Regions from separate parts of the Methylobacterium sp. TK26 genome, predicted to be linked through region 2. Evidence: predicted binding sites of a transcription regulator. Region 2 holds the regulator's gene; the other holds the start of a gene.
The links. The regulator PhoB, encoded in region 2, activates phosphate uptake and scavenging genes when phosphate is short. The targets are predictions, from matches to a motif close to TGTCATNNANCTGTCAT.

Region 1 (4,244 bases), 170 kb from region 2:
CCGCCGCTCCTCGTCGTCGAGGCGGATGACGCTGTCGAGCTTGCGGAGGAGGGGCGTCAGGGTCTGGGGGTGGGATCCCGCCACGGCTACGCCTCAGCCCGGCGCGACCACGCGGCCGTCAAGGTCAGGGTCACATCGAGGACGGAGGCCCCGGCCGCATCGCGGACGGCGACCGCGATCGTATGCCGGTCGTGGAGGACGGCCTCTTCCGCCGCGATGCCCGTGAGCGTCCGCACGGCGATGGCCCGGACCTCGTCGAGGTCGCGGCATTCCGCGCCCGTATCGTCCCTGTGCAGGCCGCCATTCTCGATTTCGAAGAAGTAGCGGGCCAAGGCGACGGTCTCGGGGCGTGATGGTCCGGGCCAACCGGGCATGACCGGAATGGTTGCAGGTCGGCCGGGGCCATTCACACGGCCGGTTGCACCGGCGACAGCAGGGCAGGGTCGGTGAGGCAGGCGTCGGCGCCCCACAGGCCGGGCTCCGCTCCGCCCCGGGCGACGAGGGCGCCTCCGACGACGACGCGCAAGGCGGGATTGCGCGAAGCCCGGCGGATCACCGGCATCGCCCGCCGCAGGGCGGGCGAATGGGCGTCGCTGGCCAGGGAGAGGCCGAGGACGTCGTACCAGCCCGTGGCGAGCGCCGCCGCGAGGGCCGCCAGGGGATCGCGGCCGGTTCCCGCGACCATCGTCGTCGTCCAGCCCGCATCGCGGAGCAGCCCGGCGACGTGGCAGAGGCCGTAGGTGTGGGTTTCCCCCGGCGCCCCGGCGAGGAGGATGCTGCTGCCGGGCCGTGCTCCGCCGCGCCCGACCTGGGGCCCGATCGCATCCCGCAGGACGGACTGGAGTCGGCCCATCGCCTCCGTCACGTCGAGGAAGTCACAGAGGTCCTCCTCCCACATCACGCCAAGATCGCGCGCCACCGGAGCCAGCATCTCCGCGGCGAGGACGGGCCAAGGGGTCCCGCGCAGCGTCTGCCGCGTGACCTCCGCCCGGAAACGAGCGGGATCATCGAGCAGGAGCCTCGCCAGCTTGCGGGAATCCTGATCGGCTACCTGGAGCTGTTCGCGATGGAGGCCGCGCAGCGTCGGCAGGATATCGCGGTCCATGAGGCCCGAGAGGATCGTCCTCGATCGGCCGGGAACGGGACGGTTCACCCATTCCTGCGATTCTTCCGGAACTCTGCATACTCTTGCTACGCCATGTCTAGATGACAATCCTTGTCTCCGGCTATCATCTGCTAAAACTGGCGTATGAATCGGAGATATTAGTGCCGGATCCTGGGATTAGGCGCATTGATAAAAATCAAGCGCCCCTCATGCGGGTGCGGATGGCCTGGCGGTGAGCAATCAACGCATCGTCCCGGTCGGGCTGTGATCGGCCTGTCCAGCGGAACGGCACTGCGATGCTGTCCACAGCGCGTCACCCAAGCGTCACCGTCCGACTTTAATCCCTTGGCAACCGTGATTTTTGAGGTTTCCATGGCCGACGCCGCCCTTGCTCCGAGCGGAGCGGTTGGACCTTCGCCTGCGGGCAAGTCTCGACTCGACCACGGCATGCATCCGGGGGGCGTGATCGCCTTCCTGCTCGTCCTCGTGGCGGGATTGGCCTACGCGGTCGTCAGCCTGATCACCGACATGAGCGCGGTCGGCGAGGCGCCGCTTGCCTACGGCGCCTTCGCCCTGCTGGGCCTCGCCCTGCTGATCGCCCTGGGCTTCGAGTTCGTGAACGGCTTCCACGACACGGCCAACGCGGTCGCCACGGTCATCTACACCCACTCCATGCCGCCCCTCGTCGCGGTGATCTGGTCGGGGACGTTCAACTTCCTCGGCGTGATGCTTTCCTCGGGCGCGGTGGCCTACGCCATCGTCACGCTCCTTCCGGTGGAGTTGATCCTCCAGGTCGGCTCGGGGGCGGGCTACGCGATGATCTTCGCCCTGCTCCTCGCGGCGATCATCTGGAACCTCGGCACCTGGACCCTCGGCCTGCCGAACTCCTCGTCCCACGCGCTGATCGGCTCGGTGCTCGGTGTCGGCCTCGCCAACCAGCTCATGGGCGGGCAGGACGGCACCTCCGGCGTCGATTGGAACCAAGCGTTCGGGGTGTTCAAGGCGCTCGCCTTCAGCCCGGTCTGCGGCTTCGTGCTGGCCGCACTGCTGCTGCTGGCCCTGAAGTTCACGGTGCGGCGCAAGGACCTCTACGAGGCGCCCAAGGGCGATGCCCCGCCGCCCCTGTGGATCCGCAGCTTGCTGATCCTGACCTGCACGCTGGTCTCCTTCTTCCACGGCGGCAACGACGGGCAGAAGGGCATGGGCCTCATCATGCTGATCCTGATCGGCGCCGCCCCGACCGCCTACGCCCTGAACCGCACCATGACCGCCGACGCCACGCCGGCCTTCGTGCAATCCTCGCAGGCCGCGAGCGGCGTCTTCGCGCCACGGGCGAACGGCGCGGCCCAGCCGGATCCGGCCCAAGCCCGCAAGGTCGTCAGCGACGCCCTGAAGGCCAAGGAACTGGACACACCGCCGGTCTACGCGGCGCTGGCCGCCCTCTCCACCGACATCGCCAAGGCCGTGCAGGGCTACGGCTCGATCCGGCAGGTCCCGGCGGCGGCGACCTCCAACATCCGCAACGACATGTACCTCGCCTCGGACGCGATCCGCCTGCTGCCGAAGACCGGCGCCAGCTTCTCGGAGGCCGAGACCAAGACCCTCAAGGGCTACACCGACCTCCTCAACGCCGGGACGCGCTACATCCCCGATTGGGTGAAGGTCTGCGTCGCCCTGGCGCTGGGCCTCGGCACGATGGTCGGCTGGAAGCGCATCGTCGTCACCGTCGGCGAGCGGATCGGCAAGACCCACCTCACCTACGCGCAGGGCGCGTCCGCCGAGATCGTCGCGGCGGGCACGATCGGGCTCGCCGAGCTCTACGGCCTGCCGGTCTCCACCACGCACATCCTGTCCTCCGGCGTCGCGGGGACGATGGCCGCCAACGGCTCCGGATTGCAGGTCGCCACCGTGCGCAACATGGCGCTCGCCTGGGTGACGACGCTGCCGGCCGCCATCCTCATCGCCGGCACGCTGTTCTTCATCCTCCGCCACGTCTTTTGACGGTCATGGAGGCCCTGGCCGGCGCGGCTCCCCGCCGCCTCTGCGACGAGCCGCCCCTGCCGGGGCTGCTCTGGGCGATGCGGTTCGATGACACCGGACGGGGGCATCCCGTGGACAGCGAGGCGCCGCCGCTCCATCCGGGAGGCTTCGGCGAAGGCTTCACCTGGCTGCACTTCAACCTGAACGACGCGCGCCTGCCGGCCCTGGTCGCGGAGGGGCGCCTCGGCCCGCCGCATCTCGCGGCGGCTTCCTTCGCGAGCGATCCGCACCAGCGCATCGTCGTCGAGGCGGGTCACATCGGCGGCGTGGTCGCCGATCTCGTCCGCGAGGCCGGCGAGGGCCGCACCGTCGATGCGGGCGGGCGGCTGCACTTCGTGATGGGGCCTCGGCTCCTCGCCAGCGGCCGCCGCCATCCCGTGCTCGGTCCGGATCTCGCCCGGGACGCGGCGGCCCAGGGGCATTGCATCCTCGCGCCGGTCCACCTGTTGGAGGGGATCGTCGATCACGTCATCACCGCCATGGTCGGGACGGGCAGCCGCCTGGCGGACGAACTCGATGAGATCGAGGATCACATCCTCGACGAGCGCGTGCGCGGCGAGCGCCGCAGGCTCGGGCCGATCCGGCGGGATGCCGTGCGGCTTCACCGGCAATTGCTCGGCCTGCGGGCCGTCTTCCACCGCCTCGAAACCGCCGACGAAGACGTTCCGCCCGCCGCGACCGCTGCGGCCGCGCGGATCGCGCAACGCCTCGATGCCCTCGACCGGGACATGATGATGCTGGCCGACCGCAGCCGTCTGATGCAGGAGGAACTGTCCTCCTACCTTGCGCAGGCCTCGAACCGGCAGCTCTACACCCTGTCGGTGATGACCGCCCTGTTCCTGCCCCCGACCCTCGTGACGGGCCTGTTCGGCATGAACACCAAGAGCCTGCCGCTCACCGAAGCCGAGGGGGGCTCCTTCGTGGCGATGGCCTTCGCCGCCCTCTCCGCGCTCGCGGCCTTCGGCGTGATCCGCGGCCTCGGCATCCGCCCCCCGCGGGACTGAACCGCCCGCTCAGTAGCGGGTGATGAAGCGCAGGCCCAACACCGTGGCGTTGCGGACCCGCTTGCCGTCCGCATCGCGCGGGTTGGCGATCCCGC
Region 2 (4,244 bases):
CTCGGCAGCCTCGTGCTGACGACCATCGGCATCGTGGTGGCGACCCCGGTCGGCGTGATGGCGGGCACCTACCTCGCCGAATACGGGCGGGGCTCGAAGCTCGCGGACATCATCCGCTTCCTGAACGACGTGCTGCTCTCGGCGCCGTCCATCCTGATCGGCCTGTTCGTCTACACCCTGATGGTGCGGCCGATGGGGACCTATTCCGGTTGGGCCGGCGGCGTCGCCCTGGCGATCATCGCGGTGCCGGTGATCGTGCGCACCACGGAGGACATGCTGCGCCTCGTGCCCGGCACCCTGCGCGAGGCCGGCGCGGCGCTGGGCGCCCCGCCCTCCAAGGTCATCACCTCGGTGACGTGGCGGGCCGCCTCCTCCGGCATCGTGACGGGCATCATCCTGGCGCTGGCCCGCATCGCGGGCGAGACCGCGCCACTGCTCTTCACCGCGCTCAACAACAATTCCTGGTTCTCCCCCAACCTGATGGGCGGCGTCGCGAACCTTCCGGTGATGATCTACCAGTTCGCCCTCTCGCCCTATCCGAACTGGCAGGGCCTCGCCTGGGCTGGCGCCCTGCTGATCACCACGACCATCCTGGCCCTGTCGATCATCGCCCGCCTGGTGATCAAGCCTCAGAACGCCCGCTGAGGGCGTGACGTCCGAACCCATCACGAGGACATGACGATGAACGCCGCCTCCGCGATGCCGACCGGGGACCTCAGCCGTGGCAATCCCGCCGCCGACAGGGCCGTCCGCATCGCCGTCAAGAACCTCAACTTCTATTACGGTTCGTTCCACGGCCTGAAGAACGTCAACCTCAACTTCTACGACCGGAAGGTCACGGCGCTGATCGGCCCCTCGGGCTGCGGGAAGTCGACCCTGCTGCGCTGCTTCAACCGCATCTACAGCCTCTACCCGGAGCAGCGCGCCGAGGGTGAGATCCTCCTCGACGGGCGCAACGTCCTCGATTCGAACGTCGACCTGAACGAACTGCGCTCGCGCATCGGCATGGTGTTTCAGAAGCCGACGCCCTTCCCGATGTCGATCTACGACAACGTCGCCTTCGGCCTGCGCCTCTACGAGAAGCTGCCCAAGGCCGAACTCGACGTCCGCGTCGAGGAATCGCTGCGCAAGTCCGCCCTGTGGGACGAGGTGAAGGACAAGCTCCGGCAGCCCGGCACCGGCCTCTCCGGCGGCCAGCAGCAGCGCCTCTGCATCGCCCGCACCGTGGCGCAGAAGCCGGAGGTGATCCTGTTCGACGAGCCGACCTCGGCCCTCGACCCGATCTCCACGGGCCGCATCGAGGAGCTGATGGAGCAGCTGCGCGACGAGTTCACTATCGTGATCGTCACGCACAACATGCAGCAGGCCGCCCGCATCTCGCAGTACACGGCGTTCATGTATCTCGGCGAGCTGGTCGAGTTCGGCCAGACCGACAAGATCTTCATGAACCCGAACGAGCGTAAGACGCAGGACTACATCACCGGCCGCTTCGGCTGAGCCACCGACCAAGAACCGCAGAGGTCTCGCCATGCCCGGCCACATCGTCACGTCCTACGACACGGACTTGGAAGACCTGCGCCGCTCGATCTCGGAGATGGGCGGCGTCGCGGAGAAGATGACCGGCGAGGCGACCCTCGCCCTCGCCCGGCAGGACGAGGCCCTGGCCCAGACCGTCATCATCGCCGACAAGCGCCTCGACACCCTCCAGCGCGAGATCGAGGAGAAGGCCGTCCTGCTCATCGCCCGGCGCCAGCCGCTGGCGGTGGACCTGCGCGAGACCATCTCGGCGATCCGCGTCTCGGGCGATCTGGAGCGGATCGGCGACCTCGCCAAGAACGTCGCCAAGCGCGTCACGGCCATCGCCGACCAGTCGCCCGCCCAGAAGATCGTGCTCGGCGTGCGCCACATGAGCGACTTGGCCGAGGGGCAGCTCAAGGACGTGCTCGACGCCTATGCCAGCCGCGACACCAAGGCGGCGCATGACGTGTGGGAGCGCGACGGCGAAATCGACGCCCTCTACAATTCCCTGTTCCGCGAACTCCTGACCTACATGATGGAGGATCCGCGCAACATCTCGTTCTGCACGCATTTGCTGTTCTGCGCCAAGAACGTCGAGCGGATCGGCGATCACACCACCAACATCGCCGAGACGATCCATTACCTCGCCACGGGCGAGATCTTCATGGGCGACCGGCCGAAGAACGACGCCTCCAACTACGCGACCGTCACCCCCGGCGCGTGAACCATCGCCGTCATCGCCTCCCCGGCGGTGACGGCTCCGGCGTATCAGCGTTGCCCGCAACCCTCGGTCGAGCCCGGCCGGGGGGAACGGGCGTGGAATGGACTCCCGAGCATGCGTGTCCTGATCGTCGAGGACGAAGAGGCGCTCACCACCCTCCTGCGGTACAATCTCGAAGCAGAGGGCTTCAGCGTCGATGCCGCCGCGCGCGGCGACGACGCCGAACTGCTCCTCGCCGAGCGCACGCCGGACCTCGTCCTCCTCGACTGGATGCTGCCGGGCCTGTCCGGCATCGAACTGTGCCGCCGCATCCGCGCCCGGCGCGAGACCGAGCGCATGCCGGTCATCATGCTCACCGCCCGGGGCGAGGAAGGGGACCGCGTGCGCGGCCTCGGCACGGGGGCGGACGATTACATCGTCAAGCCGTTCTCCGTGCCGGAACTCCTCGCCCGCGTCCGGGCCCTGCTGCGCCGGGCCAAGCCCGCCCATGTGGCGGACCGGTTGGCGGCGGGGGACATCGAGCTCGACCGCACCGGCCACCGGGTCCGGCGCGGGGGCGCCGAGTTGCATCTCGGGCCGACCGAGTTCCGCCTGCTGGAATTCCTGATGCTCAGCCCCGGCCGGGTCTTCTCCCGCGAGCAATTGCTCGACGGGGTTTGGGGGCACGACGTCTACATCGACGAGCGCACCGTGGACGTGCATGTCGGCCGCCTGCGCAAGGCGCTGAACGGCCCGCGCCAGACCGACCCGATCCGCACCGTGCGCGGCTCGGGCTACGCCTTCGACGAGACCTTCTCGCTGGAGCCGTGAGGCGTCAGCGCGCCTCGGCCGTGCGGTCGGGGATCGCGGCCAGCGCCTCCAGCACCGTGCCCTCGGTGAGGATCTGCGGCAGGATCGTGGGGTCGCCGCCGCCCGCGTAGAGCAGGTAGAGCGGCACGCCGCTGCGGCCGTGGCGTTCAAGCAAGCGGGTGATCTCGGGGTTCTGGTTGGTCCAGTCGCCCTTCAGGTAGGTCACGCCCTTCGCCCGCATCGCCGCCTGCACGGACGGCCGCGAGAGCGAGGTGGTCTCGTTGACGGCGCAGGTGATGCACCACGCCGCCGTCAGGTTCACGAAGACCGGCCGCCGCGCATCCCGCAGGGCGTCGAGGCGGGCTTGGCTGTAGGGCTCGGTGCCCTCCGCGGCGGCCTGCGCCGCCGGCACCGCCCGCTGCTGCGCGAGCCCTAAGCCGAGCATCGCCACGGCGATGAGGGCGAGGCCCGCGAGGCCCTGGAAGATCCGCTCCCCGAGGGCCGTCGCGCCCCGGCTGCGCTCCCAGGCCCAGGCGGCGAAGCCCACCAGCACCACGCCGATCAGGGCCGCGAACAGCCCCCGCGCATCGACCTGCTGCGCCAGCACCCAGATCAGCCACGCCGCCGTGGCGTAGACCGGGAAGGCCAGCGCCTGCTTCAGCGTCTCCATCCACGCGCCGGGGCGGGGCAGCACCCGCACGGCGCCGGGCCACAGGGTGAGGGCCAGGAAGGGCAGGGAGAGGCCGAGGCCCAGGGCCGCGAACACGGCGAGCGCCACGGCGGGCCCCTGCGTCAGGGCGAAGCCCACCGCCGCGCCCATGAACGGCGCGGTACAGGGGGTGGCGACGAGGGTCGCGAGGACGCCCGTGAAGAACGAGCCCGGCAGCCCCGAACGCCGCGCGAGCCCGTCGCCGAGGCCGGTGAAGCGTCCCCCGAGGCTGAACACCCCCGACAGGCTCAGGCCCACCGCGACGAGGAGATAGGCGAGCCCCGCCACGACCGGCGGCGATTGCAACTGGAAGCCCCAGCCGAGGCTCGCCCCGCCGCCCTTCAGGCCGATCAACAGCCCGGCGAGGGCGAGGAAGCTCGCGAGCACCCCGGCCGTGTAGGCGAGGCCGTGCAGGCGCACGCGGGTCCGGCTCTCGCCCGATTGGCGCACGAGGCCGAGCACCTTGATCGAGAGAACGGGGAAGACGCAGGGCATCAGGTTGAGGAT

Region 1: ACXJ1Y_RS06935 (inorganic phosphate transporter) is a predicted target of PhoB. The motif match lies at 1,417-1,433, and genes of this name have one in related genera.

The regions. Positions count from the first base shown of each region.
Region 1 covers NZ_CM143965.1:1,408,978-1,413,221, forward strand. Annotated here, with positions in the region: gene ACXJ1Y_RS06920 (Crp/Fnr family transcriptional regulator) at 1-84, opposite strand, end outside; gene ACXJ1Y_RS06925 (DUF6894 family protein) at 87-332, opposite strand; gene ACXJ1Y_RS06930 (cobalamin B12-binding domain-containing protein) at 407-1,105, opposite strand; gene ACXJ1Y_RS06935 (inorganic phosphate transporter) at 1,478-3,106, shown strand; gene ACXJ1Y_RS06940 (CorA family divalent cation transporter) at 3,112-4,149, shown strand; gene ACXJ1Y_RS06945 (carbohydrate porin) at 4,159-4,244, opposite strand, start outside.
Region 2 covers NZ_CM143965.1:1,583,504-1,587,747, forward strand. Annotated here, with positions in the region: gene pstA (phosphate ABC transporter permease PstA) at 1-645, shown strand, start outside; gene pstB (phosphate ABC transporter ATP-binding protein PstB) at 700-1,497, shown strand; gene phoU (phosphate signaling complex protein PhoU) at 1,529-2,242, shown strand; gene phoB (phosphate regulon transcriptional regulator PhoB) at 2,354-3,049, shown strand; gene ACXJ1Y_RS07730 (protein-disulfide reductase DsbD family protein) at 3,054-4,244, opposite strand, start outside.